3 regions of the Pseudoalteromonas sp. S8-8 genome follow, and region 1 is predicted to be linked to each of the others. Evidence: predicted binding sites of a transcription regulator. Region 1 holds the regulator's gene; each other region holds the start of a gene.
The links. The regulator sigma-54, encoded in region 1, starts transcription at its own class of promoters, with help from an activator protein. The targets are predictions, from matches to a motif close to GTTGGCACGNNNNTNGNNT.
Positions count from the first base shown of each region.

Region 2: the regulator sigma-54 is predicted to act here: its motif matches at 1,591-1,609, upstream of L659_RS0104130 (DUF2726 domain-containing protein).
Region 3: the regulator sigma-54 is predicted to act here: its motif matches at 1,603-1,621, upstream of L659_RS0117440 (TorF family putative porin).

Region 1 is NZ_AUTR01000026.1:14,498-18,755, reverse strand. Features, by position in the region: gene lptC (LPS export ABC transporter periplasmic protein LptC) at 1-209, shown strand, start outside; gene lptA (lipopolysaccharide transport periplasmic protein LptA) at 199-744, shown strand; gene lptB (LPS export ABC transporter ATP-binding protein) at 741-1,466, shown strand; gene L659_RS0108080 (RNA polymerase factor sigma-54) at 1,536-3,035, shown strand; gene hpf (ribosome hibernation promoting factor) at 3,061-3,348, shown strand; gene ptsN (PTS IIA-like nitrogen regulatory protein PtsN) at 3,353-3,805, shown strand; gene rapZ (RNase adapter RapZ) at 3,824-4,258, shown strand, end outside.
Region 2 is NZ_AUTR01000017.1:9,542-13,799, reverse strand. Features, by position in the region: gene arcB (aerobic respiration two-component sensor histidine kinase ArcB) at 1-379, opposite strand, end outside; gene folE2 (GTP cyclohydrolase FolE2) at 612-1,532, shown strand; gene L659_RS0104130 (DUF2726 domain-containing protein) at 1,649-2,245, shown strand; gene mtnN (5'-methylthioadenosine/S-adenosylhomocysteine nucleosidase) at 2,368-3,075, shown strand; gene L659_RS0104120 (cobalamin biosynthesis protein CobD/CbiB) at 3,076-4,020, shown strand; gene tyrS (tyrosine--tRNA ligase) at 4,117-4,258, opposite strand, start outside.
Region 3 is NZ_AUTR01000052.1:13,130-17,387, reverse strand. Features, by position in the region: gene L659_RS0117450 (Bor family protein) at 120-431, shown strand; gene L659_RS0117445 (Bor/Iss family lipoprotein) at 428-763, shown strand; gene L659_RS0117440 (TorF family putative porin) at 818-1,504, opposite strand; gene L659_RS0117435 (hypothetical protein) at 1,782-2,945, opposite strand; gene L659_RS0117430 (helix-turn-helix transcriptional regulator) at 3,101-3,301, opposite strand; gene L659_RS0117425 (hypothetical protein) at 3,310-3,741, opposite strand; gene L659_RS0117420 (AsmA family protein) at 3,975-4,258, shown strand, end outside.

The sequences.
Region 1 (4,258 bases):
CCAAAAACTTAACCGATAACGCCATGATAGACAAAATCAATGCTGATAATATTCAGGTAGATATAAAACTATTAACAATGCGTTCGGAGCAACCCGTTATCATCACTGGACCCAATTTAAAAATCACTGGTAAAGGCCTAGAAGCCGACTTAAAAACCGAAGTGATAAAACTAATTAACCATACGCGAACCATATATTATGACCAATAAAATATTAAAATCACTTATTATTCCTACACTTATACTAGCGTTTAATAGTAGTGCTGCAGAGCAAAACACGCAACCGGCTGCAAATCAAATTTCAATAAGCGCCGATAAGCAAGAAGGCCAATTAAAAGCTAATGTCGGGATTTTTGAGAAAAACGTTGAAATTATTCACGGTAACCGCCGTATCACAGCCGACCGCTTAGAAGTACATAAACGCGATGAACTTGGTGATAATAAACAATTATTAATTGCTACAGGTAGCCCTGCGCACTTTGAAGAAAAGCAATCAGATGGCACGACTATGAGCGCCAGTGCTGACGAAGTACGTTATGATGTATCTAAGCGTTTTTTAACGCTTGTTGGTAATGCACAAGTATCGCAAGCGGGACAAAAAATAAATGCTAAAAGCATTACCTACGATATAGAGCAGCAGCTAATCAGTGCCGAAAAAGATGAAAACTCAACTGACCGCGTTCACACAATTTTAGTGCCAATCGAGACTAAAAAAAGTAAAAAAAGCGACAAAGGTCAACCATGAGCACATTAAAAGCAGAGCTATTAGCAAAGAGCTATAAAGGCCGTGAAGTTGTAAAAAACGTCGGCCTTGAAGTCAAAGCTGGCAGTATTGTTGGCTTACTTGGCCCTAACGGCGCAGGTAAAACCACCACGTTTTATATGATAGTAGGACTTGTACCTAGCGACAAAGGTAAAATATCGATAGACGATAACGATATTACTCTTTTACCTATGCATAGTCGTGCTAGATTAGGCATTGGCTACTTACCGCAAGAGTCTTCAATATTCAGAAAGCTGACTGTTTATCAAAACTTAATGGCCATTTTAGAAACGCGCAAAGAGTTAAATAAACAAGCTAGAGAAGACACTCTCGATAAATTATTAGATGAATTTAGCATACAACACATTCGTGATAGCCAAGGTATGGCGTTGTCGGGTGGCGAACGTCGTCGTGTGGAAATAGCACGTGCGCTGGCAGCAGATCCTAAATTTATATTACTGGATGAACCATTTGCAGGTGTTGACCCGATTTCGGTATTAGATATAAAGAAAATAATAGAACATCTTAAAAATCGTGGGATTGGTGTATTAATTACCGATCATAACGTAAGAGAAACCCTTGATGTTTGTGAAAAAGCCTACATTGTTTCTCATGGGGAGCTGATTGCATCAGGTACTCCAGAACACGTATTAAATGATAAAACAGTACGCGATGTTTACTTAGGCGAGCAATTTAGGCTGTAACATTTACGCCATGTCTTTAAGCATCTGCTAGTATTAATTATAACAACATAAAAGGATTGTTAGAGATACATGAGGCAATCACTACAGCTGCGCATGGGCCAGCAACTTACAATGACTCCACAGTTGCAACAAGCTATTCGTTTGTTGCAACTCAGTACATTGGATCTCCAGCAAGAAATACAAGAAGCTCTCGACAGCAACCCGCTATTAGAGGTTGAAGAAGCAGACTATTCAGAAGACGCTGCTGGTAAAAACGAGCAAAAAGCAGATACAGATGACATAACTGTTAGCGCATCTGCCGATGATGCTCCAAGCGAATACGAACAAGATAGTGGTGAAGCACTTGCAAAAGACACGCTAAGTGACGACATGGCTATGGATGTTAGTTGGGATGAGTACATGAGTGCCGCCCCAGCAGCATCATCGGGTCCGATGCCTGAAGACGAATCAATATACCAAGGCGCCTCTACTGAAACGCTCCATGAGTATTTAATGTGGCAGTTACAACTAACGCCATTTAGCCCTACAGACGAAGCGATTGCTATTGCTATTGTAGAAGCCGTCGATGATTCAGGTATTTTAACACTAAGCTGCGAAGAGATTTTAGAAAGCTTCAATCAAGAAAACGAAGATGATAACGAAGTCGAACTTGATGAAATTGAAGCTGTATTAAAACGCATCCAACTGTTTGATCCTGTTGGTATTGCTGCGCGTAGCCTACAAGAGTGTTTATGTATTCAGCTTAACCAGTTTGATAAAGAAACACCTTACATTAATGAAACAAAAATGATTTTAACCGAGCATATTGATTTATTAGCTGCTCGTGACTATCGTACATTAATGAAGAAAACTAAGCTCAAAGAAGAAGAGCTTAAAGAAGTAATGACATTAATACATACTCTAAGCCCTAAACCTGCAGATACTATTGTAAGAGAAGAATCTGAGTATGTTATTCCTGATGTGTCAGTTAAAAAAATTAAAGGCCGCTGGGTTGTTGAGTTAAACCCAGACAGCATGCCTAAAATTCGTGTTAATAGCCAATACGCGGCAATGTCTCGCACTGTAAAATCCAGTGGTGACAGCCAGTTTATTCGCTCGCATTTACAAGAAGCTAAATGGTTTATTAAAAGCTTAGAAAGTAGAAACGACACGCTATTAAAAGTAACAAATTGTATTGTTAAGCAACAACAAGGCTTTTTTGAACACGGTCCTGAAGCCATGAAACCAATGGTTTTAAATGATGTTGCTGAAATGGTAGAAATGCACGAATCAACAATTTCGCGCGTAACAACCCAAAAGTATATGCACACACCCCGTGGTATATTTGAGCTTAAATACTTTTTCTCAAGCCATGTAAGCACCGAAAACGGTGGTGAATGTTCATCTACAGCAATCCGTGCGCTTATCCGAAAATTAATCGCAGCAGAAAACTCAGCAAAACCATTGAGTGATAGCAAAATAGCGGATATATTGGCTGAGCAAGGAATTAAAGTAGCGAGACGTACAATCGCAAAATACCGCGAATCTCTGGCTATTCCACCGTCAAATCAACGTAAAAGTTTGATTTAAGACGCAAAAAAAGAGGGTAATGCTTATGCAACTAAACTTAACTGGTCGTCACGTAGAATTAACCGATTCACTAAGAGACTATATTAATACCAAATTTGCGAAGCTAGAAAGACACTCTGATCATATTAATAATGTTCATGTCATTCTCGATGTAGAAAAATTAAATCAAAAAGCAGAAGCCACCATACACGTAAGCGGTGCTGAGTTATTTGCCTCTACAGAACATCAAGATATGTATGCCGCCATTGACTCGTTGATCGACAAGCTCGATCGACAAGTAATTAAACACAAAGAGAAGCTTGCTCGACACTAATATGATGAAATTAAGCTCACTTATATGCCAGGACTGCAGCAAAGCTGCGGTCCTTTTTAATAGCAAAAAAAGAATTTTAGAGTTCATTAGCGAACTTGCTCACGACAAACTTCCGTATTTACCGCAACAAGATATTCTTAATGCTTTAATGAGCAGAGAAAAATTGGGTAGTACAGGTATAGGGCGTGGCATTGCCATTCCTCATGGAAGAATGAGCGGTGCAGAAGAGCCTTTGGCTTTAGTACTCGTTAGCGAAACTCCAATAAATTTTGATGCAATCGATAATCGCCCTGTTGATATTTTCGTCGCACTCATCGTACCAGATGGCGATAACCAGCAGCACTTAAAGACTCTAGCAACCATTGCTGATAAACTAAACAACAAAGATTTTTGTAAACAGTTACGCAGTGCAAAATCAGATACTGAGCTTTACCAAGTTATTGTCAATCAATCATAGTTTTATAAAGGGTGTTAAATGGAGTTAATTATCATAAGCGGCCGTTCTGGTTCTGGAAAGTCGGTTGCTTTACGCATTGTAGAAGATTTAGGTTATTATTGCGTAGATAATATTCCAGTTAACTTGCTTCCTTCATTAGTTCGCAGTGTGTCTGATAGCTACGATAAAATTGCTGTTAGCATTGATGTACGGAACATCCCTAAACAACAAGATGAATTTAACGATATTCTTGAATACTTGCCAGGCTTTGCAAACCCTACGTTATTTTATTTAGATAGCGACGATCAAACATTGATAAAACGTTTTTCTGAAACTCGTAGATTACACCCACTATCAATTGACTCGTTGCCTCTTGATTTAGCCATCAAAAAAGAAAAAGAATTACTTGATGTATTAATCACCCGCGCCGACTTTATGATAGACACGACTGATTTGAGTGTTCATCAACTCGCT
Region 2 (4,258 bases), on a different contig from region 1:
CGCGATGCTTGGCATGAAATGCCATTTTACGCTCATCAATTTCAATATTTAAACGGCTAATGTTGTCTTTTAGGGTTTGGTTTAAGAGTTTTTCCTGTTTGGTTGCGCTATCTAAATAAGCATACGAGGCATCTAATTGACGAATTGAATTAAGTAATACACTTATAATTAAAGGAGAAACCACAGCAGTAAAAAATACCACAGCCAAAATATCAACAAGGTGTAATTCGCCTATCGCAACATAATAAAACATGCTCGATAAAATAAGAGATACAGTTAAAAATAAAGTGTAACAAATAGCTGCGGTTTTAAATTCACCAAATCGCGTTATTGAGCTGGAAAGTACCCGAGCCCAAGGGCTCAAAGAATAATCGGTCATACGTAATTTTATCTCTTAGCTGTGTGCTTAAATATAAAGAAGGCAATGCGCATGTATAAACATACCATTTTCCCAGATTTTAGCATTTTTCTCCTACCACTACCCATGTTGTGCGATAAAAACAGAATTTTTCATGTTTGATTTTGCTCATCTCTTAAACTCATCATTTCAGCAATAAATTATTTAGTGTAAAATGCCCCGCTTTATTATCTCCAAAATACGAGTAGCGCACATGCAAACCAATATGCCAGATATAGCAGACACTGCACCCGCTTTACAAACAGGTAAATTAGACTGGGTTGGCATGGGCGAAATCGAACTGCCATTTATTTTTGAGTCACGAGACTTATCTCCAGTTACAGTAAATGCCAAAGCTCGTGCATTTGTAAATTTGCATAAAGAAGATGCCAAAGGCATTCATATGTCACGTCTATTTTTAGCACTTGACCTGCTTTCAACTGAGCAGCAAGTCAATCCGCAAACAATAGCGCAAGCACTCGATACTTTTATAACTAGCCACGAAGGGCTGAGCGATAAAGCACAAATTGAATTTAAATTTGAATTACCGCTACGCCGTAAATCACTATTAAGTGGTAAAGCGGGCTGGAAAAGCTACCCAGTTGTACTTACCAGTACAATTGAAAATAACATTATTAGCTACGAGCTAACTGTAGATGTTACCTATTCTTCAACGTGCCCTTGCTCTGCAGCACTTGCGCGCCAGCTTATACAAAACGCGTTTAACGAAAAGTTTAACCAAGAAACCTTAAGCCAAAAAGATGTGCACGAATGGCTAGGCACTACACAAGGCATAGTCGCTACACCTCACTCGCAGCGCTCTATTGCCAACGTAAAAGTAAAGCTTGATAGCAATATTCAAGAATTTGACGTAGTGACTCTAATAAATACCCTCGAAGCTGAACTTAAAACGCCTGTACAAGCGGCAGTAAAACGCGAAGACGAGCAAGAATTTGCCCGTTTAAATGGTCAAAATCTTATGTTTTGTGAAGATGCAGCGCGTAAAATTAAAGCTTTATTAGAAACAGATAATTACAGCGATTACTGGCTGCAAATAAACCATTATGAATCACTCCATGCACACGATGCTGTAGCTATTGCGGTTAAAGGTATTGAAGGTGGATACAAAGCTTAATAGCTACATAGTTTTAGCTTTTATAAACAGTTGGTAATTATTTTATAACTCATACTTTTTAGGCACGTAAATTGCTTTATTTGAGCAGTGTCAATTTGTTGTTATGGAGTTACCGTATGGAATTCGCTTTATTATTAATTCTAGTATTAGTTGTCGGGGCTTCTGTTGTTGCGTCAAAATTTAATGACGATGGCGGAAACCCGTATCCTTTTACCCGCAAGCAAACTGTTTTTACGCAGGTTGAAGGCGCTTTTTTAAATCTTCTCGAGCGTGCTGTAGGCGATCAATATAAAATTGTTAGTCGCGTTAAGCTAATTGACGTTATTGACTGTAAGCAAGGTCTTTCTATTAAATCTAAACGTGCTGCTTTAGCTAAAGCTAAAAATAAGCAACTCGACTTTGTATTAATCGATAAAGAAAAACTAACTATTGTTGCGGCCGTTGACCTAGTTAACAATGCTAATAAAGATGGTCACAAAGCTCAACGCGACTGGTTTGTAAACGGTGCACTAGAGTCTGCGGGCATTCCACATATTCGTATGAAAGTTAAATCAGGCTACCGTCCTTCTGAAGTACGCGATGCAATTATGTTTAAACTTGGTAAGCCTGCAGCAACACAAACGCAGCGCCCTGTTCGTAATCGCTCACATAAGCCAGCGGTACTTTCACCTTCTCAAGCCAAAGCACAAACAACTGCTTTAGCTGAAATTTAAAAACCAAATTAAATACTCTCCTAAAAAGTATTTAAAGCGAGCTCATAAACAAGCTCGCTTTTTTGTTTTTTATTGCTAACTTCACGTATAATCAAGTGATTCAAACTCAGGAATTAAACATTATGAATGTTGGTATTATTGGCGCAATGGAGCCAGAAGTTAAAATTTTACGTGAAGCGATGCAAAACCCACAAATTTTAACTAAAGCAGGTTTCACTTTTTATACTGGTGAATTGGCTGGTAACACAGTAACACTTGTTCAATCTGGTATTGGTAAAGTAGCATCAACAATTGCAACTACCTTACTGATTGATAACTTCAAACCTGATTGCGTAATTAACACAGGCTCTGCCGGTGGATTCGATCCTTCTCTAAGTGTTGGCGACGTAGTAATTTCGTCAGAAGTACGTCATCACGATGTAGATGTTACTGCTTTTGGCTACGAAATTGGCCAAGTACCACAAATGCCAGCAGGCTTTACAGCTCACCCTAAGTTAGTTGAAGCAGCACAACAAACAATCGAACAAATCAGTGATGTTAAAACACTTGTTGGCTTAATTTGTACTGGTGACACATTTATGTGTGATCCGGTACGTATTGATAAAGCACGCAGTGATTTTCCTACAATGCTTGCCGTTGAAATGGAAGGCGCTTCGATTGCACAAACGTGTTTTACGCTTAACACACCATTTGTTGTAATTCGCTCAATGTCTGATATAGCAGGTAAAGAATCACCACAATCATTCGAAGAATACCTAGAAACAGCATCAATCAACTCATCTAAAATGGTTGTCGCACTTTTAGAAAAGCTAACTGCAGTGTCTCTGTAAATGCTTAGCAATATTGTTCAAAACCACTTGGACTTTATTGCCTTCATACTAGCGCTCCTTGCTGAGCGCTTTATTCCCCTTATTAGCTGGTATCATCCTAATACGGCGTTAAATGCTGTTTTTAGTGCTATTGGCAAACGCATATACAAAAGCAAAGAACCTAAAAGCTATCAATATTTGGCAGCTATACTCGCAAGCACGCTCATTTTAAGTGTCATTCTCATTATTGTAGTGCTACTACTCGAGTTTGCTTTTTATCCTGAATTACTCGCTGGCCTTATTTTATACTTATGCTTAGAGAGTAAGAGTATTGATAAAAAAGCACTTCGCATTGCAAAGCTAACTAAACAAAATCAAAAATCGACGGCACGCGAATTACTAAAACCACTGCTTGCCCGTGAAGTTAATAGGCTTTCATCTCCTGGTATTATTAAAGCATTAATTGAAAGCTTAATACTGCGCACTGCTCGATACTATTTCGTAGTTATATTTATATTTTTAGCCTTTGGCCCTATTGCTGCCCTCGCCTATCGATTATTTACTTTAATACAACAAGCCTGGCGTAGTGATATATCCCCAAATAGCTACTTTTTAAAACCGCTTAAAACTCTGTTGTTTATTATTGAGTATATTCCAATGCGCTTACTCGCTTTAACTATTGCAGCAAGTAGAGCGAGCAAACAAAGCATGCACTACATAAAGCATTATGGTAGACATTTTTATCAAACAAATACAGGTTGGCTACTAAGCACATGCTCTGCATCACTTGGCGTGCAGCTGGGCGGGCCTGCAGTTTATTTAGGTACTCGCTTTAATAAAATGCGTATAGGTACTGATAGACTACCTACACCCGAGGATGTACCTGTAATAATTAATAGATTAAATCAGGCGCGTGTATTTTGGTTGTTAGTAATTGTAAGTATTGAAATATTAAAAGTGATTTAGTGACTATTTAGTGACTACCTCGTAACTATTTACAGACCCCAAAATACGAGCACAAAAAAACCAGCCTAGGCTGGTTTTTTAGTTTTCAAACGGTATTTAAGCTACAGTGATGTTTGCAAACTTACGTTTACCTACTTGGTAAATAGCCGTTGTGCCTTTTGCTATTTCAAGTTTGGTATCAGTGATTTTATCTTCACCATTAAGTTTAACTGCACCTTGCTTAATCATACGCATTGCT
Region 3 (4,258 bases), on a different contig from region 1:
GTGTAATAAACTGTATAAAACTTCATAGCGTTTCTACATATTCCCCACAGCTTTTTACGCTAATATTTTATGTTCTCTTATAAAGTTACCTTACTGGTATTTAGTTTATAAGGAAGAGTATGAAACCATTAATTATAGGGGCGATAGCATTAAGCCTCAGTGCTTGTTCTGCGGTAACCATTCAGCCACAGGCAACAGCAAAAATAACGAGCCAAGCTAATTTCGAAGATAGCCGCCCATTTTATTTATGGGGGGTAGTGGGTGAGCAGCGGGTAGACGTAAAACAAATATGTTCAAATACACCGGTTATTCAAATGCAGTCACAACAAACGTTTAGCGATGGAGCGCTGAGTTTAATTACGCTTGGAATATACTCGCCCCATACCATTAAAGTGTGGTGCCAAGAGCAAATACTAGGGGAGACATTATGAGCATCAAGCTATTTGCAGCCGGTTGCACACTGATTATTTTAACGGGGTGTACAAATATTTACTTTGATAACGGTATACAGAGCAAAGTAAGCAATAAAACGCTAAAAAGCTCACAGTGGCATCATAATTTTGCACTTGCGTTGTACGAGGGATCAGAGCCGTTAGATTTAACAACACATTGCCCACAAGGGGAGTGGCAAAGCGTTCATACGTATAAATCGTTTACTAATGGTTTAGCTGAGGTGGTTGTGAATCAAATCGGCCCAGCTTGGTACCCTAAAACAGTAGAAGTACAATGTAATAAGGTACCATTTAAAGCAAAACAGCTATAAAACGAGAAAAGGGCCAAAAGGCCCTTCGTGTCGCAGCAAGTAACACATTCTTTCTTATAAATTAAAGTCTACAGAATAAGCAACGTAAGCTTTAATATCTGAATCATCCATATCTGTATCAGATAAACCAAAAGTGAAACCATCTTTCGAAATTGATACACCGTAATCTAGAATATTGTCATCACCAATAAAGTCACCAGAGTAATGGCCTAAGTGAAGTGCCATTTCAGTGCCGTTACTGCCAACAGCAAAACCGTAGTCAGCTGTGAGGTAAAGTGAATCACCAAAGTCTGTACCATCACCACTTGCAGCTGATGTTGCTAATACAGAAGCACCAAAGGTAAAGCCTTCAACACTGATGCTACCGTAAATTTCAGAGAAATCTGCGTCTGCTTCAGAAGCTGCGTCTGGGTAAGCGTAATAAATATAACCAACATCGTAGCTAACACTTTCGTTAATATCGCCACCAAAGCCTGCATATAAGTCAAGCTCATAGGTCATTTCATCGGCCCACGATGCGTTTGAAGCCCAAGTACCTGCATAAAAGCCCGATTCATTGGCGTAATCAATACCGCCTGAAATAGCTGCATCGCCCCCAGTTTGCTCTTGACCACGCCATAAGTAGTTTGATGTTGCCGCTGCATTAGCAGTTACTTCAGCATGTACGGCTGTTGACGTTAAAGATGTTGCGCCCATTAATGCTATAGCACTTATAGCGATGGTTTTTTTTAGTTTTAGCATGTCCATTTCCCGTTATATGATTTTTGCTCGCCAAGGTTTTTATTATGTAATCGGAACCTTTAGGCTGACGGCTTTTTATTGTTTAACTAACGGGATAATTGCACTGTATGTGCCAGCTTCATTATTTTTTATTAAAAATTATTTTTTATTTATTAAAAACATGAGCTTGAATTTTATGAATAGGATGGGGATATAACATGAAGGAAGATGTTGCGCACATTGGTGGTGCATAAATTAACCTAGCCGCACCATAAAAGTACGGCTAAATTAGAAGATTTTAACCGAATATAGTGCGCATAAGGCTAATTGTTTCGTTTACGCTGCGACCTTTTTGTACTTCACTCACAATTGAATCACGTTTACTGCGAATGTGTTCAGGAATATCGTCAGCAGCAAGAGCACGGTCTACTAATATTTCTGCAGACTCTTTACCTCTACGCTGAGTTTTACCTGTTGTAGTTGTAGTACGTTTAGGCTTGGTTAGCAGTTTAATGTAGTTAGAGTTATCTGGTGTTTTAGCATCTGCGTAGTGAAAGAAACATGGAATTAATGCTTTAATAGCAACCAATTGTTCTTCTAACTCATTACTAGGTTTAGCCATTTTGTACCATGACATAGCTTGAATACCTTTTACGATATCTTGCCAGTAACGCTCAAAATCACTATTTTTAAGTTTAGAAACACCAAGGGCACCACATAATGCATCTAATCGATTATTTGTAATCGGAGTAAATAAATCAGGGCGACGCATTGCAAGCAGTCGTGTTGCAGGCGCAAGTGTTGGTTTTTCGTTGTTGTCGGTGAATATTTTTGAATAAGCAGCAACAAATTGTTGATATTCGTATTGAGTAATATCACCTTCAAGTGGAATATTCACTAGTGCATCGTCAAAAGCACCTGGTAAATCACCAAGCATTTGATGGAAGCTCTTTGCACTCTTTGTAGATGCAAACCATTCAACGTCAAAGTTGTATGTGCTTGGATCAAGTGATGCCATGTGCTTACCGCTAAACGCAAGTAAGTCTTCAGGAATCATATCTTTAAGAGACTGTTCACGAATGCTTTTGATGTAGTCTACCAAACGAAGCTGTTCATCAAGTGCAATAACGTCTTTGTGTTGTTCTACAAATACACTTACAACAGGCCACGGAGCAATACGTAAAGTTTTAACCTGTAAAAAGCTGATAGCTGAAATAAGCTGATCGTGTAGCTTCTTAAGTACTGGTAACTGCTGTGGCTCTAGCAAATCGTAGTTCATACGATCTCTGCTTGCACTTAGCAATTCGTAACACCAAGGTAAAAAATCATCAGGGTGGTTTTCTACTTTCACGGCCATAAGGTTAAGGCTTAACTCTGAAGATTGCTTCAGAATGTTCTGATAGATTTGATTTTCTTGTTCGCCTAGCGTCATTTTTGACGGTGAAATTAGCAGTTTTTTCATGCCTTGTAGAATCTCCGGTTTAGATATATATTTTTTTGCTGGTCTATTTTAGCGCAATTACGCTAATAACAACAGCGCTGTCCTCCATACGTTGTAATTGAAGTGACTAAATCAGTATTTTTGCTAATAAAATGAGACTAATGCTTTAACATGTATCAATCATTTTCATCCAGTACAAATAGGCTTTCAACTGAGGTATTAAAATGCTTTGCTATTTTTAGAGCAATTATTACCGACGGCGTAAACCGGTTTGTTTCTACGGTACTTATTGTTTTGCGCGACACGTTAATAGCATCAGCAAGTTCTTGCTGTGAAAGCCCGGCCTCTTTTCGATACTTTGCTATGTTATTTTGCATTTCCTCTCCTAATCACGATTTTGCCAAAGCAATGAAGCGCCATATACCAAGAGCATGATACCTAGGTAGAATATTGCCATAGTTGCATGCGAAAATTCGGTAGGTATTTCATCGCTTATATAAAAAACACCAAGAAGGCAAAACCCAAATGCAAAACTTGTATGTTTATATGCATTAGTGTCAATGGTGTTTAGAAACTCATCTTTATAAGCGTATTGAAAATACATTTTTAACGGAAAACCCCCTTTAATGAGATAAATAATCACTATAACTATATAAAAAAAAACGCCCATTCCAACAGTTAAAAGCCCTCCAATATGTTGATCTTGTTTTATTAGTGAGTAAACACAGAGAAGTAAACAAACTATCCCTGCGCTTAAACTAATCCATATGTTTTGACCCATAAATTGTTCTTCAGTTTTAATATCCTGTTGTTTCATAGTATTCATCCTGTAATAGTATTTTATTTTTTGTAACCTCTGGGTATCAATGCAACCTTGGGGTATCACCGGGTCAATACTTATTTGTAACCTAAAGGTATCAAAATGTTTCAGGAAAGATTCATATAGAACAGGTAAAGTAGTTTTAGTGGCTTTTTTACATCAACTACAATGATTTTAAGGCTAACACTCGCTATGATAAGAACATTATTTGCACGTTTGAAAGGACGATCATGAAAACCTTACTTAAAATTGTAGGTGTAATACTTTTACTATGTATAGCACTAATTGTTGCCGCACCGTTTTTAATTCCTACTGATACTATTTTTAATAAAGTGTCGCAGCAGGTAGAACAAACAACTGGGCGCACTCTTACTATTAAAGGTGATAAAACACTTAGCGTATTCCCTGCATTAAAGTTAGAACTTAACGACGTGCATTTTGCAAATATGGAATCAGGTTCGCGCGCCGATATGGCGAGTATGAAACAGCTTGCTGTACACATACCTTGGTTTTC